Regions from separate parts of the Bariatricus sp. TF06-38A genome, predicted to be linked through region 1. Evidence: a T-box and tRNA genes for the amino acid it is inferred to sense, from the RefSeq annotation. Region 1 holds a T-box; the other holds one or more tRNA genes.
What was found. The T-box of region 1 lies ahead of proS (proline--tRNA ligase). A T-box ahead of a tRNA ligase gene usually reads a tRNA of that ligase, here a tRNA-Pro.
Positions count from the first base shown of each region.

Region 1 (5,269 bases):
GACTTCAAATTCCATGCGTTTTCCGGTGGTCGGATGGCAGAAAGAAAGCCGGAAAGCCCGCAGTGCAATCGGGAAATATCCTCTTTTATTTACAAATTCCGGGTTATATTTGTTGTCACCCCAGAGTGGTGCGCCTGCACCTGCCATCTGGACACGGATCTGGTGATGGCGTCCGGTTCCGAGATGGATCTGAACAACGGATAAGCCAGTCACTTCGGAAGTTTCCAGTATTTCATACGAAAGGACAGCTTTTTTGGCACCGGGTGTATTTTTACTGCAGATGCGGGAGGTATTGGTGCGACCGTCCTTTACCAGATAATCGGTCAGAGTGCCGGAGTCCGGAAGGGATCCACATACTACAGCCTGGTAGTATTTTTCAAATTGATCGTTCTGTAACTGCTGGTTCAGATTTTTCGCGGCCGCAGGTGTGCGGGCAAAAACCAGGATGCCGGAAACCGGTTGATCCAGTCTGTGGATCACGGCAAGATAAGGTGGCTTATGTCCGGCATGATGTGAAGAATGGATGAACAGATAATTTTTCAGAATGCTCTCCATGTCCTGTGTGCCGATCTTTTTTGTCTGCACGGGAACACCGGCAGGTTTGTGGCAGACCAGAATCTGGTCGTCTTCATATAGAATTTCAGGTGTTTGCAAAATAATTCCTCCCCATATGCGAAAATTTTGTTTCTTTGATTAAAGCATAACGGAAAGGGCTTGTCAATTGGGTTGACAAATCCGAAAATCTCAATTAAACTCTATAGTAAATCGAAGAGATTTGACGATGAAGAGGACTAGTATATGATGAAAGTGGCACAGAGAGGCTTCTGGCTGGTGGGAGGAAGCTACATGGAAATTATAGAACCGACCTTGGAGTTCCGCATGAAAAGTGTGGCGTATGCCTGGCGTTAACGGGTAATGAAGTGAATCGTAATACGATTAATTAGGGTGGTACCGCCGAATTTTCGGTCCCTTGTCAGGGGCATGAAGATTTGGTGTTTTTTATTTTACGGGCAAAGCATGTCTGATCTGAATCCCCTGCATCCGGCAGAGGCTGCAGAGAGCAGCATCTTCTGGTTTTATGATAACCTTATTTATAAAATCAAAAATGAAGAGAAGGAGAACTTTATCAATGGCTAAGGAAAAGAAATTTGTACAGGCGATTACCTCTCGTGATGAAGATTTCGCACAGTGGTATACCGACGTTGTAAGAGAAGCAAAGCTTTGTGATTATTCAAGTGTAAAAGGATGTCTTAATTATCTTCCAAATGGATATGCAATCTGGGAGAAGATCCAGGCAGACCTTGACAAGAGATTTAAAGAGACAGGTGTTGAAAACGTATATCTGCCAATGCTGATCCCGGAGAACCTTCTCCAGAAGGAAAGTGATCATATCGAAGGATTTGCACCGGAAGTTGCATGGGTAACAAAAGGTGGTCTTGAGACTCTTCAGGAGCCAATGTGCATCCGTCCGACATCGGAGACTCTGTTCTGCGACCTGTGGGCAAGAACCGTACAGTCTTACCGTGACCTTCCGAAAGTATGGAATCAGTGGTGTTCGGTACTTCGCTGGGAGAAGACAACCAGACCGTTCCTTCGTTCCAGAGAATTCTTATGGCAGGAAGGACACACCATTCATGCAACTTATGAAGAAGCAGAACAGAGAACACTGACCATGCTTCGTGTATATCAGGAACTGATCCGTGATTCCCTTGCAATCCCGTTCGTATCAGGTCCGAAGACAGAGAGCGAGAAGTTCGCAGGTGCACAGGACACTTACACCGTAGAAGCTCTGATGCATGACGGAAAAGCACTTCAGTCTGCAACCAGCCATTTCTTCGGAAATGCGTTCCCGGATGCATTTGACATCAAATATCTGGATAAGAACAATGAACTTCACAGCGTATATGAGACTTCATGGGGACTGTCTACACGTATCATCGGAGCCCTGATCATGGTTCACGGTGATGACAGCGGACTTGTTCTTCCACCGAGAATCGCACCGGTTCAAACAAGAGTCATTCCGATCGCACAGCACAAAGAAGGCGTTCTTGAAAAAGCAAATGAACTGACAGAGAGACTGAAAAAAGCTGGCTACAGCGTGAAGATCGACGATTCTGAGAAGAGCCCTGGATGGAAATTCAGTGAGCAGGAAATGCTTGGTATCCCGACACGTATCGAGATCGGACCAAAGGATATCGAACAGAACCAGGTTGTTGTTGTACGTCGTGATACAAGAGAAAAGATCGTTGTTTCTTTAGATGAGATCGAGACAAAACTTGGCGAGATCCTTGAAACAATCCAGAAGGATATGTATGACCGTGCAAAAGCATTCCTTGACAGCCATATTGATTTTGCTGAAACCATGGATGAAATGAATGAAAAATTCAACACCAAACGTGGATTCATCAAAGCAAAATGGTGTGGAAGCGCAGAATGTGAAGATGAGATCAAGGCAGCAACAGGTGGAGCAACCACCCGCTGTATCTGCAAAGAGGATCAGGTAAAAGACGGAGATACCTGTATTTTCTGTGGCAAACAGGCTAAACATGTTGTTTATTTTGGAAAAGCATACTAGGAGCGAATGTATATGAAAATTCAGTTACCTGAAAAGGTGAATCGAATTATAACTACATTACAAAAACATGGCTTTGAGGCATATGCAGTCGGCGGCTGCGTCCGGGATTCTTTTCTCGGACGTGTGCCGGGTGACTGGGATATCACAACATCGGCAGCGCCGGAAGAGACAAAGTCATTATTTGCCAGAACTTTTGACACCGGAATCGAGCATGGAACGATTACGGTGCTTTTAAATGGAGAAGGATTTGAAGTGACGACATACCGGATTGACGGGAAATACGAAGACAACCGGCATCCGAGTAAAGTGCAGTTTACCAGAAGTCTATCAGAGGATCTGCTGCGCAGGGATTTTACGATCAATGCGATGGCGTACAATGAACAGGACGGACTGGTGGATCTGTTTCATGGGATGGAGGATCTGAAAAAAGGTGTGATCCGCTGTGTGGGAAATGCTGAGGCACGTTTTTCGGAGGATGCCCTGCGGATTTTGAGGGCGATCCGTTTTTCGGCACAGCTTGGATTTGAGATTGAGAAAGAGACCAGACAGGCAATCCGAAAACTTGCACCAAATCTTTCCTATATCAGTGCAGAACGTATCCAGACAGAGCTTGTAAAGCTTCTGGTCTCCGATCATCCGGAAAAGATCCAGGATGCATATGAGCTTGGGATCACAAAGGTGATCCTCCCGGAATTCGATGCAATGATGGAAACAACGCAGGAAACTTTGCATCACTGTTATAATGTAGGTGAGCATACGATCCATGCGCTGATGAATATTCCGGCAGATAAAGTGCTGCGTCTTACAATGCTGTTTCACGATACGGGGAAACCGGCACGAAAGACGGTCGATCCGGATGGGACGGCACATTTTAAAGGGCATGCATACGTCAGCGAAGAACTCACAAAGTCGATCATGCATCGCTTGAAATTCGATAATGATACGCTGCGTAAGGTGTCAAAGCTGGTGCTGTATCATGATGACCGGATGCCTGCAACGATGAAGCATGTACGCCGCGCAATGAACCGGATCAGTGCGGAACTGTTCCCGTATTATATGAAGGTACGGATGGCTGATACGTTGGCACAGAGTGATTATCAGCGTGATAAGAAGCTGGAAAATCTGGCTGGTATCGAGAAGTGCTACCAGGAGATTCTGGAGAAAAAGCAATGTGTTTCTTTAAAAGAACTGAAAGTAAACGGTCAGGATCTGATCGCGGCAGGTATTGAAAAAGGACCGAAAATTGGTCAGACACTCCAGACACTTTTACAGGAAGTGATCGAGGAACCGGAGAAAAATACACGGGAATATTTACTTGCCAGAATAAAAGAACTGGAATAATCAAAAATCATGCATGACTTAAGTCTCCCCCTGCATACATTAGAAAGACCGGTAAAACAAAGCGGCAGGGGGAAGCCATGAAAGATTATGGAATCAGTGTATTGACACAATATCAGATGGAAGTATTCGGCACCCATAAAGTAAGGGGTGCTATTTTATGCGATACAGATAAGGGGCTGCTCCTCTTGAAGGAGACGCGCATGGAGGAGAGCCGGATCTGCGCGCTTGCAAAAATATATGAGCAGTTAAATGCGAATGGATTTGAATGGGTAGATACGCCTCTGCTTAATAAAGAGGATGCTTATGTCAGTAAAGCCGAGGATGGAACAGGCTATATCTTAAAGAAATGGTTTCAGGGACGTGAGTGTGATGTCAGACGTGAAAATGAACTGATCGCCGGTGCGGAAAATCTTGCCCGGATCCATCTATGCATGCGTCTGGCTGGGGAAGAAAACGGATTTGCAGGAAGAGAAGAAAATCCGGTGATCAAGGAGTATGCAAGGCATAACAGAGAACTCAGAAAGGTTCGGGAATTTGTCTGCAGAAGAAGTGTGAAAAGCCCGTTTGAGATCGCATTTTTAAAGGGATATGACCAGATGTATTTTTGGGCAGACAGAGTGCTGAAAATACTGGAAAATATGGATCTGGACAGTGTTTTTAAAGAAGCGGAGGCAGAAAATCATATGGTCCACGGAGACTATAATTATCATAATCTTCTGGTCTGTCAGGAGGGCATGGCGGTGACTGGATTTGAACATGCACACCGGGATGTTCAGATGGAAGATCTGTATTATTTCCTGCGCAAATGTATGGAAAAGCATCATTATGATGAACGGCTTGGATATCGGATGATGAGAGCGTATGATTCGGTGAATAATCTTGGGAAAAAAGAACGGGATTACCTTGCAATCCGTCTTGCTTATCCGGAAAAATTCTGGAAGATCACCAATTCGTATTACCACTCAGGAAAGGCATGGATTCCTGCAAAAAATGTCGAAAAACTTTCACTTTCTGTCGCACAGACAGAAGAAAAAAAGCGGTTTTTGCGGAATCTGTTTGCGTTTCAGATATAGCGTTCGGTTTTCTTAGATTTTAAGGGTTTAGACTTGACAAAGAAGGTAAAAACCTATATAACATATGTAGGGTAAGGGGCGTGTCAGAACGCATGGATACGCAGAATAAACCTAGCAAAAAGACAAAATGCCGGGGTGTTCCGGGAGTATATTTTAAAGGAGGACGTAAGTCATGAATAAGACAGAATTAGTAGCTGCAGTTGCAGAACAGGCAGATATTTCAAAGAAAGATGCAGAAAAAGCATTAAAAGCATTTGTTGATGTTGTTACAGAAGAAATG
Region 1 is NZ_JAQFCE010000018.1:82-5,350, forward strand. Features, by position in the region: gene PG418_RS12890 (RluA family pseudouridine synthase) at 1-654, opposite strand, end outside; T-box leader at 773-974, shown strand; gene proS (proline--tRNA ligase) at 1,130-2,575, shown strand; gene PG418_RS12900 (CCA tRNA nucleotidyltransferase) at 2,588-3,916, shown strand; gene PG418_RS12905 (CotS family spore coat protein) at 3,994-4,989, shown strand; gene PG418_RS12910 (non-specific DNA-binding protein Hbs) at 5,162-5,269, shown strand, end outside.

Region 2 (5,269 bases), on a different contig from region 1:
CCTGCTGTTTTCCCTGCCTTCCTTCCAGATCAAACAGACAGTATTCCATCATAAAATCAAAGAATTCTCCTGTCTCTTTGGAAAGTTCATGATACATGGTTCTCGCCTTTTCCAGAAGTTCTTCTTCCGTTCCTTCCGGAACTGCATTTCCATCCGGATAGGTAAGACTTTCGTCATAATATTTTAATTCTTCGATACCGAGTCTTTCTTTCTGTTCCTCATAAAGTTTCTGACAAAGCGGTACGATATGCTCCCTGATCTGCTTACGGAATATTGCTACATCTTCCGGCGTGTATTCAAATCTTTCCATCTTCTGATACATCATCTCGGCATATCCATTAAATCCAAGGTTCTTTGCCATCTGCTGACGGATTCCGATCAGTTCCGTATAAAGGGAATCCAGTTCATCCGAAATCGCTTTATACAACTCTGCCCACTTTTCAAATGCTTCTTTACGGATGCTTCTGTCGGTATCCTCCATCATCTTTAACAGACCATAGAATCCAAGCTGTTCTCCGTGAAAATCTGTAACCGGTGCCGCTGCAACCTGGAAATACTTCTGAACCAGCTTGTTCTCCTGGATCTGCAGATCGGCATTACACGGATCGGTAAGCCGGACTTTGTTCTCTGCCTGTCTGGAATAAACTTCTCCAAACTCTTTTTCAAGCTCTGTTCTGTAAGAAGACTTCAGATAACTCTCATAGAACTTTTTCATTTCGACATCAATCTGCGGCTCGATCTCGAAAATATATTCCATCTCTTTTCGATAGAATTCATCATTGGTATCCTGGCTGTTGCGGATACTTGCCATGACGCGTGTCGTATTAAAGTGGCTGTTTGCATTCAGGATTGCGACAAATGCCTGATGCGCGCCTTCAAAATCTGCAGCCTCGTTAAAGTTCTTTGTTTCTTTCTGGATGGTCCGGATATACGCTTCCCCATCTGGACGTACATATTTCATCTCTGAAAATTTTTCCATCATCTTTTCCTTCTTTCCAATCTTTTTCCTCTGCCTGTCAGAATCATATTCTTTTCCCCAAAAGCAGCTCTATCCCGATTTTATCACAACTCATCCTGTGATTCCATCACCTTTTCGTACAATGTTACGAAAGAATAAAAATCTCTTCTGACACAGCCGGATTCTTCAATCCACATCTGCATCAAAAGAGATTCTTATCTTCAGACATACAAAAATCGGAGTGACAGGATTTGAACCTGCGACCTCTACGTCCCGAACGTAGCGCTCTACCAAACTGAGCCACACTCCGATAATAAATATATTGGATATTCCAAACGGAATATCCAACTTAAATTCTTATTCAATTAAAAACTACGGATAGAGGACTCGAACCTCTACTAACAGAGTCAGAGTCTGCTGTGCTGCCATTACACCAATCCGCATCAATCATCTGTTAATCTCTGTCCATCGAAATGAACAAAACATTATAAATTTTCAGAAAACCAAATCGGAGTGACAGGATTTGAACCTGCGACCTCTACGTCCCGAACGTAGCGCTCTACCAAACTGAGCCACACTCCGATAACCGTACCGGACAACTAACTGTCCGGCTGAGTCCTTATTCAATTAAGGAACTACGGATAGAGGACTCGAACCTCTACTAACAGAGTCAGAGTCTGCTGTGCTGCCATTACACCAATCCGCATCATCTGTTTGTTCGCTCTGGTTCTCAACAGCGAACAAACTTATTATAGCAAATCTTTACGAAAATGCAAGCATTTTTTTACATTTTTTTAAAGAAAGTCATTTCAAGTACTTCTTCTTCTTTTTTCTGACATTTTTCTAGCAAAATTCTTTTATCATCTGATCATACTCCAGCCAGTCATAGCCCTGTCTCTTATACAGCTTCCAGGCTCTTTCATTCTCCTTTTCCACTTCCAGACGGAATCTTGTCACACCCTCTTCTTTGTGCTCTTCCATATATCTGAAATACTCACTTCCAAGTCCTTTGGAACGATACTCTTCTAATATATAGAGTTCTTCCAGCCAGTACACCATCCCGCCTGCTTCCTGCGAAAAGGTCTTGGCGATCAGTCCATAGCCTGCGATCTTGCCTTCCCATTCCAGGATAAACAGTTCCGCATAGGTATCACTTTTCAGACATTCTTCAAATGTCTTTTCCAGATAAGAATCCGGAACCGGATGATCCACTGCTGGCATCCGGTAAAAATCATGCGCCATTTTTATGTAGATTTCTTTGTCTTCTGCTTTTATTTTTCTGATCATTTTCCAGTTCTCCTTTTATTATCCTCACGAAAAGAGGTCACTCCCTGTTTGCTTAGAAAGTGATCCCTTTTCCCATTCTTATACTCTGCATAATATCATGCACCGCTTTTATTTTCAATACCTCCTGCCCGGAGGCTGGGTTTTCCGGAAATCTTATGAAAATCGTACAAATGGATTCTCATATCTGGCAATATTTCCCAGCTTCTCCTCAATCCTCAAAAGCTGATTATACTTCGCGATCCGTTCTGATCTGCACGGTGCTCCGGTTTTGATCTGTCCCGTGTTAAATGCCACCGCAAGGTCTGCAATAAACGGATCCTCTGTCTCTCCTGACCGGTGGGATACAATTGCCTGATAACCAGCCTTCTGCGCCATCTGGATCGCATCGATGGCTTCCGTCAGAGTCCCGATCTGATTCACCTTGATCAGAATTGCATTGGCGATTTCCTTTAAAATGCCGGCGTTCAGCCGTTTCACATTCGTCACAAACAAGTCATCCCCGACAAGCTGCATATCCAGTCCCAGTCTCGTCGTCAGAAGCTCCCAACCTTCCCAGTCTTCTTCATCAAGCGGATCTTCAATGGAAATAATTGGAAATTCTCCTGCAAGCTCCTCATAGTAATCAATCATCTCTTCCGTCGATCGCGCCACACGATGTCCGTGCATCTTCGCCTCTCCCGGAAATACATACTCTTTTCTCTCTTTATCATACAGCTCACTCGCCGCAGCATCCAGTGCGATCACAATCTGCTCTTTCGGTTTATAACCTGCCTTTTCAATCGCACGCATGATCATGTGTAGTGCTTCTTTCGCATCCGGCAGATTGGGTGCAAATCCACCTTCATCCCCGACTGCGGTCGGATAATCGTACTTTTCCAGAATTGCCCGAAGCATCTTATAGATCTCGGCGCACATCTGAAGTCCTTCTTCAAAGCAGACTGCTCCGACCGGCATGATCATAAATTCCTGGAGATCAATGGAATTATCCGCATGCCGTCCCCCATTTAGGATATTCATCATCGGAACCGGCATCTGCTTTGCATTTACACCGCCAAGATACTGATACAACGGAATCTCCAGCGCATCTGCTGCTGCCCTTGCTGCTGCAAGAGACACTCCAAGCATTGCATTTGCTCCCAGATTGATCTTATTGTCTGTCCCGTCAAGCTCCAGAAGCATCCGGTCGAGCTTCGCCTGCTCCAGCACGTTCATTCCCAGAATTTCCCGGATGATCCGGTCATTCACATGCTCCACGGCGCGTCTGACACCAAGTCCCTGATAGCGGTGTTTTCCGTCTCTTAACTCAATTGCTTCATATTTTCCTGTCGATGCCCCGGAAGGAACCATCGCCCTTCCTGTAAAATGACTCCCTGCAAGTACCTCTACTTCTACAGTCGGGTTTCCGCGTGAGTCCAGAATTTCCCGCGCAATAATATCTGTAACCGGTATATATTGTTCCATAATCCATCCTCCTTTTTTGTCTTTTAGTATGTCCTTTCGGGCACTGAATCATGCACGAAAATCCCCGTATTTTCGTATCATCGTATACATTGCGAAAATGCTCTAAAACGGTTGACTTCATACATTTTCGGCGTTACAATACCAACGGAAATCGGGTGATATTTTTTCAGTATTTCATCCGTTTTCTAAAACTTTATGAATCAATCGGGGAATATAAAATGAGAGAAAAAATCGAAAATTTTATTGCAATGAGCGGAGCAACTCTGCTGATCGCAGTAGGAACTTATTTTTTTAAGTTTCCAAACAACTTCACATTTGGCGGAATCACCGGTCTTGCCGTACTGATTGCCAAAACCGGACTTATTTCTGCTGCCGACTTTTCATTCGTTGCCAACATGTCACTTCTGATTCTTGGCGCAGTGATCCTCGGTAAAAAATTCGTTGCAAAGACAGCCTACTGCAGTGTCCTGCTTTCTGTTGCGCTTTCTTTATTTGAACGAATCTTTCCAATGAACCAGCCATTTACCAATCAGCCTATGCTTGAGGTAATGTTTGCGATTGCACTCCCAGCACTCGGTTCTGCAATCCTCTTCAATATCGGATCTTCCAGTGGCGGTACAGATATTATTGCCATGATCCTGAAGAAATTTACAAGTGTTGACATCGGACGTGCACTGGTTTGCTCCGACATTGCGATCACCGTTGCAGGTTTCTTTATCTTCGACGTAAAAACAGGACTTTATTCCTGTTTCGGACTGATCATCCGTTCCTTCCTTGTAGACAGCTTTATTGAAAGTCTGAACCTTTCCAAATATTTCAACGTTGTCTGCAGTAATCCGGAACCGATCTGCGATTATATCGTCCACTCACTCGGTCGAGGCGCCACAATCTGTGAAGCACACGGAGCCTTTACCGGTGAACAGAAATACATTATTTTTACAGCGCTGAACCGTCAGCAGGCAATCAAACTCCGTAACTTTATCAAGGAAAATGATCCTTCTTCCTTTATTCTGATTTCCAACACCAGCGAGATTATCGGAAAAGGATTCCATAGCATTTAAAAGATTGTTATTTTTAAGACATTTTCCGTACTCTGTATGCTATGCACCTTACCCCAGATATGCTATAATAATATAAGCAACCAGAATAAAGAGGAGTAATCATATGGAGACACAACTTAAACTGATTCCGGCTTCTGAGCATCCGACTGCACTGGAATCACAGTGGCTAAATGCGATTAGTCCGGCTGATTTTATCAATAATAATAAGAACTTTGATGTTCTGATGATGAAGTATCGCTGTGCGATCCGCGAGATCCAGACAAAGCTTGAAGTCCTGGATGATGAGTTTTCTGCAGTAAACAAACGCAATCCAATCTCATCTATCAAATCCCGTGTAAAAAGTCCTGCCAGCATCTATGAAAAGCTGCGCAGACGTGATCTGCCATTTACAGAGGATAGTATCGTCAAGAATTTGGACGATGTCGCCGGAATCCGGGTGATCTGCCCGTTTATCAGTGACATTTATACAATTGCCAACCTGCTCACTTCACAGGATGACATT
Region 2 is NZ_JAQFCE010000004.1:43,182-48,450, reverse strand. Features, by position in the region: gene PG418_RS05375 (M3 family oligoendopeptidase) at 1-982, opposite strand, end outside; tRNA gene PG418_RS05370 (tRNA-Pro) at 1,195-1,268, opposite strand; tRNA gene PG418_RS05365 (tRNA-Gln) at 1,331-1,401, opposite strand; tRNA gene PG418_RS05360 (tRNA-Pro) at 1,467-1,540, opposite strand; tRNA gene PG418_RS05355 (tRNA-Gln) at 1,594-1,664, opposite strand; gene PG418_RS05350 (GNAT family N-acetyltransferase) at 1,802-2,245, opposite strand; gene eno (phosphopyruvate hydratase) at 2,399-3,706, opposite strand; gene PG418_RS05340 (YitT family protein) at 3,925-4,767, shown strand; gene PG418_RS05335 (GTP pyrophosphokinase) at 4,871-5,269, shown strand, end outside.
Region 2: it encodes a tRNA-Pro, which carries the amino acid that the T-box ahead of proS (proline--tRNA ligase) is inferred to sense. The anticodon was not compared.